DNA from 3 places in the Yinghuangia sp. YIM S10712 genome. Region 3 is predicted to be linked to each of the others. Evidence: riboswitches for the same ligand, from Rfam matches in the RefSeq annotation. Region 3 holds a riboswitch; each other region holds the start of a gene.
The links. Region 3 has a riboswitch for cobalamin ahead of ACRX5W_RS26950 (cob(I)yrinic acid a,c-diamide adenosyltransferase). Riboswitches for the same ligand answer to the same signal wherever they lie in the genome.

Region 1: another riboswitch for cobalamin. It lies ahead of ACRX5W_RS21095 (ribonucleoside-diphosphate reductase subunit alpha); the one in region 3 lies ahead of ACRX5W_RS26950 (cob(I)yrinic acid a,c-diamide adenosyltransferase).
Region 2: another riboswitch for cobalamin. It lies ahead of ACRX5W_RS06715 (energy-coupling factor ABC transporter permease); the one in region 3 lies ahead of ACRX5W_RS26950 (cob(I)yrinic acid a,c-diamide adenosyltransferase).

Annotation. Positions count from the first base shown of each region.
Region 1 covers NZ_JBPKBI010000010.1:200,225-203,488, reverse strand. Annotated here, with positions in the region: gene ACRX5W_RS21105 (SpoIIE family protein phosphatase) at 1-277, shown strand, start outside; gene ACRX5W_RS21100 (SDR family NAD(P)-dependent oxidoreductase) at 417-1,298, opposite strand; cobalamin riboswitch at 1,756-1,955, shown strand; gene ACRX5W_RS21095 (ribonucleoside-diphosphate reductase subunit alpha) at 2,013-3,264, shown strand, end outside.
Region 2 covers NZ_JBPKBI010000002.1:281,433-284,696, reverse strand. Annotated here, with positions in the region: gene cbiQ (cobalt ECF transporter T component CbiQ) at 1-26, opposite strand, end outside; gene ACRX5W_RS06720 (energy-coupling factor ABC transporter substrate-binding protein) at 26-442, opposite strand; partial or broken gene ACRX5W_RS06715 (energy-coupling factor ABC transporter permease) at 601-1,275, opposite strand; cobalamin riboswitch at 1,304-1,483, opposite strand; gene ACRX5W_RS06710 (NAD-dependent epimerase/dehydratase family protein) at 1,580-2,494, shown strand; gene ACRX5W_RS06705 (hypothetical protein) at 2,821-2,943, shown strand; gene ACRX5W_RS06700 (PP2C family protein-serine/threonine phosphatase) at 2,981-3,264, opposite strand, start outside.
Region 3 covers NZ_JBPKBI010000017.1:117,731-120,994, forward strand. Annotated here, with positions in the region: gene ACRX5W_RS26940 (helix-turn-helix domain-containing protein) at 1-80, opposite strand, end outside; gene ACRX5W_RS26945 (hypothetical protein) at 303-1,133, opposite strand; cobalamin riboswitch at 1,470-1,600, shown strand; gene ACRX5W_RS26950 (cob(I)yrinic acid a,c-diamide adenosyltransferase) at 1,663-2,253, shown strand; gene ACRX5W_RS26955 (ABC transporter substrate-binding protein) at 2,355-3,264, shown strand, end outside.

The DNA.
Region 1 (3,264 bases), on a different contig from region 3:
CGGCAGCGCTCCGATCCGGGTCCGGCTCCTGCGGGACCAGACCCTGATCTGCGAGGTCTCCGACGCGAGCAGCACCTCACCCCACCTACGGCGTGCCACCGCCACCGACGAGGGAGGACGCGGCCTGCTGCTGGTCGCCCGGTACTCCGATCGCTGGGGAACCCGCTACACCCCTCGCGGCAAGATCATCTGGGCCGAGCAGGCCGTCCACGGTCCCCCCGCGGGGGCCGGCGGGGTGGACGCGGACGCGCTCCTCGACCAGTGGGACGACCTCTGACCGCGAGGGCGCGGCGCGGTGAGGCGGCACGCGCGCGGCGGATCAGCGGGGTGCGGCGAGTCGGGCCAGCAGGGTCTCGCTGCCCGCCCACGGCCGGGCGGCGGCGGCATCGTCGTCGGGGGCGGCGGGGTCAGCGGGGTCAGCGGGGTGCGGCGAGTCGGGCCAACAGGGTCTCGCTTTCCGCCCACAGCCGGGCGGCGGCATCGTCGTCGCGGGCGGCGTCGGAAGGGATTTCCTCCGCCTTCCGGTGGAAGTAGCGTCCGCCGCCGCGGCCCGGCTCGTCGTCGGTGGCCAGCCAGATCAGCGTTTCGGCGGGTTCGTCCGGCGACACGGTGTCGGCGGCGGCCATGTGGGCCTGCATCGCGGCGTCCCCGTGCGCCGCGAAGTTGCTGGCGACGACGCCGGGGTGCATGGCCTGGGCGGTGATCCCGTCAGGAGTGACGCGACGGGCGAGTTCACGAGTGAAGAGGATGTTGGCGAGTTTCGCCCTGCCGTACGCGGCGGCCGTGCGAAAGGCGCCGAGGCTCTGGAGATCCGCCCAGTCCAGCCCGTCGCTGATGCGGTGGGCGCTGGACGACACCGCGATCACGCGCACCGATCCGGGGGGCAGGCCCGCGGCGGCGGACCGGAGGAGCGGCAGCAGCTCGCGGGTCAGCAGGAAGGGCGCCAAGTGGTTCGCGGCGAACGTCGCTTCGGTGCCTTCCGGGGTGACCAGCTTCCGGTCGCGCACGCCACCGGCGTTGTTGATCAGGACGTCGACGCGGTCCGTACGCGCGGCGATCTCGTCGGCGACGCGCCCGACTTCGCGCATCAAGGTGAAGTCACCGCGCAGCATGGTGAATTCGCCACCGTTGCGGGCTGCCGCCGCGATCTCCGTCTCGGCCTCGGCGCAGCGCCGGGGGTCGCGCCCCACGCCGATCACGCACCAGCCCAGCTCCGCGAGTTGCCGCGCGGTCGCCCTGCCGATCCCCGAGCTGGCTCCGGTGACCACTGCGACGCGCCGGTTCGCCTCGATTGCCACGCCCGTGTCTCCTTGCTGTCCATCGCGCCACCGTCCGCCGTGACGCTCCCTGTCTTCGAGCCGTCTGTCGGCACCTCCACGGCGACGAAATGATACACGCAAGTCGCCATTTCTCCCGGGCAGTGTCCCCTGCCCCGCCCACCTCACCCGCACCTCATCGCCCGACGACGCTCCGGGGCGGCAACACCGGGCGATCCGCCCCGGCCGCGCGACAGGCTGTGCACGCGGATGGTCGCGGCCGGGCGGCAGCGCCGCTTCGCCACGACGGGCGCTGCGTTCGCGCCATCCGGCGGGAGTCGTCCGCGGCCCTCCGCCGTCGGCGAAGGCGAAGGGCTCGGGCACGGCGTCGGCCGTGGAGACACAAGTACTTGGGGTGCAATACGCGAGCCACCCCAACATGTATGCTCACTCGCGTAGCTGGTTCGGCCGTTCCCGAGGGAACGGCCGTCGAGAAGCCGTCTGTTCGGGCCCATCCGTGGCCGGGGCGGCGGCTTCGAAGAGGGAACCCGGTGTGAAGCCGGGACTGCCCCCGCAGCGGTGAGCGGGAACGACCGCCGTCATGAGCACTGGAACCGTCCGGTTCCGGGAAGCGACGGTCAGTAGGGACAAGGTGCGGCGCCCGCGAGTCCGAAGACCTGCCGGCTGCCTGCGTGTCGGACACGTCCGTCCGGCGCGCGGTGGTCACCGCAGTACGAGCTCGCGAGGAGAGAGCCTGTGACCGTCCTGGACGGCGTGCACACGCCTGCCCGTTTCCGTTCCGACGCCAACGTGCACGAGGCCGGCGCCGATCCCCGATTGGACCGGATCGTCGCCGAACTCGCCCTGATCGCCGAAGACTTGCCGGACGCCGACACCCGGCTCGTGGCCGAGCGGACGGCTGCCGGGCTGCCCCCCGGTGCCACCGATCACGCGGTCACCGAGCTGCTGGTGCACACGGCGGCGGATCTGATCGCCGAGGATCCCGCGTACTCCAAGCTCGCGGCGCGGTTGCTGGCGCGGCGGATCGGTGACGAGGTACGCGCCCAAGGCATCGCCTCGTTCTCGTCCGCCGTGGCGGCCGGGCACCGCGAGGGCCTGATCGGAGACGAGACGGCGGCGTTCACGGCCGCGCACGCCGAGGTGCTCGACGCGGCGGTGGATCCCCAAGGGGACCGCCGTTTCGAGTACTTCGGACTGCGGACGGTCGCCGACCGCTACCTGCTGCGGCACCCGCGCACCCGGGCGGTGACCGAGACGCCGCAGTACTTCCTGCTGCGCGTGGCGTGCGGGCTCGCGCAGACCGTGGAGGAGGCGGTCGGCTTCTACCGGCTCATGTCGTCGCTGGCGTACCTGCCGAGCTCGCCGACCCTGTTCAACTCCGGGACGCGGCACACGCAGATGTCGTCGTGCTACCTGCTCGACTCCCCGCGCGACGAACTGGACTCGATTTACGAGGTGTACGGGCGCATCGCCCGCCTGTCGAAGTTCGCCGGCGGCATCGGCGTCTCGTGGTCGCGGGTACGCTCGCGCGGCGCGCTGATCCGGGGCACGAACGGCCACTCCAACGGCATCGTGCCCTGGCTGCGGACGCTGGACGCGTCGGTGGCGGCGGTCAACCAGGGCGGGCGGCGCAAGGGCGCGGCCTGCGTCTACCTGGAGACGTGGCACCCGGACATCCTGGAATTCCTCGAACTGCGGGACAACACCGGCGAAGACGCGCGGCGCACGCACAATCTGAACCTGGCGAACTGGATCCCCGACCTGTTCATGCGTCGGGTCGAAGAGGACGCGGTCTGGTCGCTGTTCGACCCCGACGAGGTCCCGGAACTGCCGGACCTGTGGGGCGAGGAGTTCGACCGCGCCTACACCGACGCCGAGGCGGCGGGCCGGTTCGTACGACAGCTTCCGGCGCGCGACCTGTACGCGCGCATGATGCGCACACTCGCACAGACCGGGAACGGCTGGATGGCGTTCAAGGACGCCGCGA
Region 2 (3,264 bases), on a different contig from region 3:
TGCGCCGCGACATCGATGGGGAGCATCAGGAGCGCGCGCCCGTTTCGGCCTGGTCCGCGTCGCCTTCCGCGGTGGTGTCGGCCGCCGGCGCCGGGCGCGCCCCGGGTGCCGCAGGGTCGGCCGTCCAGGTGCCGGAAGCGGTGCCCGCGGCGTACTTGCGGCGCGTGCGCACCACACCGAGGAAGTAGCCGACCACCCCGGCACCGATGGCCGCCTGGGCGGCGAACAGTCCCGACTCGATCTCGCCGGACGGGGGTTCGTAGATCGGGCTGAACCACGGCTCGTAGTCGGGGTCGTTCTCGGTGATCGCGGTTTCGGCCTGGGCGTCGGAGCCCGTGAAGGGCTCTTCCTCGTCGTCTCCGAGTCCGAGCACCAGCGGCAGGCAGGCGAGCAGGAGAACGGCCAGGACGAGCAGCAGATTGATCTTGGTCGCGCGCTTCACTTGGCCGTCTCCGTCGGGGTCGTCGTGGTCACGGCCGGGTCTTCGGCGTTGCCGCCGGGCTCGTCGACGCGCTCGTCGTCGGCCTTGCCGACGGAGTGGCCGGCAGGCTTGTCGGCAGGCTTGTCGGCGGTGTCGGCGGTGTCGGCGGGCTTGTCGGCGGACCGGTCGGTGGGCTTGTCGACTCCGAGCCGCACGAGTTCGGCGGCGCCGGACTGCCGCAGCAGCCGGATCACCAGGACGGTCAGCAGGCCCTCGCTGACCGCGAGGGGGATCTGCGTGACGGAGAAGATGCCGCTGAACTTGGCGAGCGCTCCGGCGAACCCGCTGTCGGGGTCGGGAAAGGCCAGCGCGAGCTGCACACTGGTGACGCAGTACGTGGACAGGTCGGCGACAAACGCGCCGGCGAAGACCGCGATGTCGAGGTTGTCCGGCAGCCACGAGCGGACGAGGCGGTACACCGCGTACCCCGCCCAGGGGCCGACGATCGCCATCGAGAACGCGTTGGCCCCGAGCGTCGTGAGCCCGCCGTGCGCGAGCAGGAGTGCCTGGAACAGCAGGGTGATCGTGCCGAGGACGGCCATCACCGGCGGCCGGAACAGGATCGCCCCCAGTCCGGTGCCGGTCGGGTGGCTGCAACTGCCGGTCACCGACGGGATCTTGAGCGCCGACAGGACGAACGAGAAAGCGCCGGACGCCCCGAGCAGCAGGGTGTTCTCGGGACGTTGGCGGACTTGCACGGTGAGCGCGCGGGCGCCGTGGACGACGAAGGGGGCGGAGACCGCGCCCCAGGCGGCAGCGTGCTGCCAGGGCAGGTAGCCCTCGGCTATATGCATGGCTAGGTTCCCTCTCCAGCACCTCGTGGACAGAACGTTCGCCGTGGCCGGTCTCCTGGCTTACGGGTCGAACGTTCCGTGCTCCGCCTTCCCAGACGCGTCGTGACGCGCCCAGTGGCAAGTGGAGAAGGAACTCCCCGATCACAGTGGCGAGGGCCGCACCGGTTCCACACCGGTTTCCCGAAGCACCACGGCGGATCGACATTAGAGGGCCGAACGGGTTCCGCGCACCCCGGGGTCCCGCTGGATTCGTCGCGGGTTCTCGGATATGACGAGTCGTCACCGTCCGAGGGAGGCGTCGAGGATGCTGTCCGGCGAGAAGATACTGGTCACCGGTCCGGCGGGGCAGATCGCATTTCCGCTCACCGAATACCTGGCCGGGGAGAACGAGGTGTGGGGAATCGCACGTTTCACCGACCCCGCCGCCCGGGCCGAAGTCGAAGCGCTGGGTGTGAAGACCCGGGCGATCGATTTGGGCGCGGGTGACTTTCGCGACCTGCCGCGGGATTTCACGTACGTCCTGCACCTGGCGACCTATCAGGCGCCGGGACTCGATTTCGACGAGGCGCTGCGCGTCAACGCGGAGGGCACGGGACTGCTGCTGCGGCATTGCCGCCGCGCCAAGGCCGCGTTGGTGATGTCGACGGCGTCGGTGCTGCGACCGCACGAGGATCCCCTGCACGTGTTCACCGAGACCTCGCCGCTGGGAGACGCGAACGTCGCGCACGCGCCCACCTATTCGGTGTCCAAGACGGCCGAGGAGGCCGTCGCGCGTTTCTGTGCGCGGGCGTTCGACCTGCCGGTCACGATCGCGCGCATGAACGCCTCGTACGGGGCCAACGGCGGGCTGCCGACACACCACTTGGCGGCGATCCTCGAAGGCCGCCCGGTGGTGACGCGCTGGGATCCGTGCATGTACAGCCCGATTCACCAGGACGACATCAACACGCAGACCGAAGCCCTGCTGGCCGCGGCGTCGACGCCGGCGACCGTGGTCAATTGGGGCGGTGACGAACCGGTGAGCGTGCAGGAGTGGTCGGCGTATTTCGGTGAGCTGACCGGTCGTGCGGCCGAGGTCCGTGTCGTCCCTCAGCCGGGGACGCTGCGCGGGCAGATCCTGGACACCGCCAGGCGGGCGTCGTTCACCGGGCCTTGCACGGTTCCGTGGCGCGAGGGGTTCCGGCGTACGGTCGAGGACCGGGGGGCGGGCAGTCAGTAATGGCCGCCCGCCGTCCGGGGGTGCGCGTGTTGCCGCGCTGACTTTGATTGCCGTGCAACCAGTTCGTGACTCCTCCCCTGGACGAATCCGGGGGCTTCTCCGCACGGTGGCTGAGCCACGTTGCAGAAGGACCAGCCCGGCCCTAGTGCGACCTTACAAGCGTTGTCCGCAGAGCAAACCCTGCGAACCAGGACTTCACCCGCACGCGTGAACCGACGGGTCAGGGGCCCGGCACCGCCGAGGAGATTCCGGAGGACTGCTCGACGACATCCGGCGTCTCGTCCCCGCTGACCGAGACACCGGACGCCGAGGGCGCGGCCGGGAATATGCAGTGGAACTTCGAGAAACTCCTGCTCGATGACAACGGCACGGTCGTCGGTCGGTTCCGGCCGACGGTCGACGCGCACGACCCGGCACTGGTCGCGGCGATCGAGGCGCAACTGGGCTGACGCCCTACGGGACGGGCAGTCGCCGGTCGGCGGCTGCCTACCCGGTGTTGCCGATGCGTCGCAGCAGGATCACCGCCCGGTCGTCGGCGACGTTGCCGCTCGCGGAGTCGACGATCCGGCGCGCGCCGTCCGCGAAGTCGTCGGCGACGAGTTTCTCCGCCTCCCCCAGCAGCCGGTCGATGCCGACGGAGATGTCCTGGCCGGGGACTTCGACCATGCCGTCGGTGAACAGCAGCAGCGCGTCACCGGGGCCGAGCACACCGCTGACGCCCTCGAACTCGGCGCCGGGGATGACACCGAGCAGCGGCCCTTCGGCCTCGC
Region 3 (3,264 bases):
AAACCGATGTACGACTCGACGTACTGCCGCAAGGCAGGCGCCGGACGTGCACCGATCCCGATGGCCATGCGATCCTCCACCCTCCCCAGGGTACGAACCGGCGCACCCGGCGAGATCACCACCCCGGACCTTGTCCACACCCCAAACCGCCGACCACTACGGTGCCGGCTTCGGTTGGCGGGCAGGGCCGGGGGCCGTGGGTGGGGCAGCGACCCGACAATGGGGTCGCCGCCCCCGATCTCCGCGCGCCTTGCACCACACCTGTTCGTGCGGTCACGCAGGACGCACCCACGCGCCCGGCGTCAGCCCGAGCAGCCGGGAACGCTTCCCGCTGGGCGGCAGTTGCCGCCGACGTTGTTCGTGACCGTGGAGAAGAGAAGCGTCACCGTTGACGCCGGGGCCTCCCAAATGCCGCCGCCGAGGCCGCCGTCTGCGGTGCTCGCAGTGTTTCCGGTGACCCTGCTGGCGATCAGCGTGGCCGAGCCGTCGAAGACGCCGAGGCCGCCGCCGCGCTTGACCGCGGTGTTCCCCTGGACGGTGGTCGAGTTCAGACGCAGGGTTCCGGTGTTGAGGATGCCGCCTCCGTCGAAGACGGATGCGCGGTTTCCGCTGACCGTTGTCGCGCTGAGCGTCGCGTCGCCGTCCACGGCGTTGTACACACCACCGGCGTTTGTCCCGGTGTTGCCCGTGATGGCGCCGCCGCGTACGTCGAGGGTGCCGTGGTTCTCGATGCCGCCGCCGTAGCCGCCGGTCAGGCCGTTGCGCACGTTGATCCCGCGGAGCGCGAGGGCACCGCCGTTGTCGACGTGGAAGATCCGGAAGAAGGGCGTGTTCGCGGCGCTTGAGCGTGCGATGGTCGTGTTGAGTCCGCCGATCGTGACGTCGCCCGAGATCACCGGCAGTCCCGAGCCGCCGAGCGTACTGTCGACCTGCGTCAATGTGTAGGTGCAGAACGGGGCGAGGGCGATGTCCTCACCTGTGGCGTTGGCCGCATTGATCGCCGCCCGAAGGGCGGTGATGTTCCCGCAGGGCACGAGGATCGCCGCATGTGCCTGTGTGGTGGGGACCAGGCTCAGGCACACAGCCAGGCCGGCAGCCGCGCCGAGGCTTCGCAGTCGTGTTTTCGCTTTCATCGGACATCCTTGCGTTCGAGGTGGTGGAGCCCGCCTGGGCGGTCGACGCTGAGCGTGGCGTCAAGCGGCGGGCGACCCCTCCAGCGAAAGTGAGCCCCACCGGGGCGGCCATGCGGAGTACGCCGAACAGGCCCGTCAATCCACCCGCCCCGGTACGCGACAGGCCGACAGAATGAGCAATCAGTGGTCTTTCGTGGACACAGCAAAGAAAAGCGGCGCAGAAGATCTGTTTCCTGTGCAATAGGACCTCGGTGTCTCCGGCCACATCCGCCCGACCGGGGTGGCGATCTGCCGACGCGGCGTGTCATTGTGTGCGCAGCAAGGCGACGGCGGCCCGAGGAAACCGGTGCAATTCCGGTGCGGTCCCGCCACTGTGACCGGGGAGCGACTCCCGCAGTCGGCCACGGCTCTCGTTGTTCGAGGGCCGGAAGGCCGGGAGGAGCGGTGATCCGGCAGCCAGGAGACTCACGTCGTCGCCACCTCGACACACCGGGGCGGATTTCCCCGAGAGAGGCAAGGTGGCTGTGCCATGTCTGTGGTTCTGAGCCGTATTTACACCCGAACCGGCGACGCGGGGACGACCGCGCTCGGTGACAACTCCCGTGTCCGCAAGACCGATTCGCGTCTGGCCGCATATGCCGACACCGACGAGGCCAACTCCGCGATCGGCGTGGCCCTGGCCCTCGGCGGGCTGGACGAGGGGACCCGTGCGGTGCTGGCGGAGATCCAGCACGACCTGTTCGACGTCGGCGCCGACCTGTGCACCCCGGTAAAGGAGGGGGAATCGCGGCTGCGCATCCGCGCTGCGGACACCGCGCGACTGGAAGCGCACTGCGACACGTTGAACGAACGCCTGGAAGCGCTGCGGTCGTTCGTGCTCCCGGGCGGCACGCCCGGAGCCGCCCTGCTGCACCAGGCGCGTACGGTCGCGCGGCGGGCCGAACGGTCCGCGTGGGCGCTGCTCGACGCCGACGCGGCGGCCGGCGGGTCGCCGACGGTCAACCCGGAGACCGCGCGTTACCTCAACCGTCTTTCCGACCTGTTGTTCGTCCTCGCCCGCGCTGCCAACCAGGGCGACGGGCCCGGCGATGTCCTGTGGGAGCCCGGCCGAAGCGCCTGACCGCCCGCCAGTTTCCTTCGTTCCGCCGCCGGTCGGCCCGGGGAGGGCGCGTGTGCGCTGCGCCCCGGGTACGACGATCATCGCCACACGCTTGGAGCACCATGATTCCGCGCGCCCGCGCGCCTTGGCGCCGTACCGCCGTGCTCACCGTCGCCGCCGCGCTGACGGCCGGACTCGCCGCCTGCGGCGACGCCGAGCAGAAAGCCCCCGCGCCCGCAGCAGCCGGTGACGGCTGCATCGAGAACTTCGATCCGAACACCGACTACTTCCCGGTCAAATCGACGCTGAAGTACGCACAGAACTTCACCGTCGTGTACGAGAAGAGCTACCAGATCCTCACGGTCAAACAGCCCGTGTCAGGCGGAAAGCCGGAACGCTACGTCCTGGTCAAGTGCGGCGCCCCCGACCCGAAGTTGGACGGCGACCTCGCGGACGCGCCGCGCGTCACCGTGCCGATCACCAGCATGTACTCGGCCTCCACCACGCACCTGCCGCTGTTGACCGACCTGGGTAGGCTCGGCCTGCTGACCGGCGTGGCGAACGCGAAGAACGTCTCCGGTGCCGACGCGCGCGCCCGGATCGACGCCGGGCAGGTGGTCGAGTATGCGCCCGGACGTCAGATCAACACCGAGAAGGTCGTCACCGAACGCCCCGACATCCTCATGACCGGTGGAACCGACGAAGGGGCGTACGCCGGACTGCGCGCGGCCGGAATCAAGGTGGTCGCGAACGCGGAATGGCTGGAGAACGACCCGCTCGGCCGCGCCGAATGGGTCAAGTACATGGCCGCGTTCACCGGCGACGAAGCCAAGGCCGCCGGCGTCTTCGACCGCATCGACGGCGACTACCGGGCCGTCGCCGCCAAGGCCACGTCCGCACCGCCGGTCAAGGTTCTCCCGGGGCAACTGTCCCAGGGCACATGGTCGGTCGCGTCGGGCGGCTCCTACGTCGGCAAGCTGATCCGCGACGCGGGCGGCACCTACCCGTGGATCGACGAGCGGTCCACCGGAA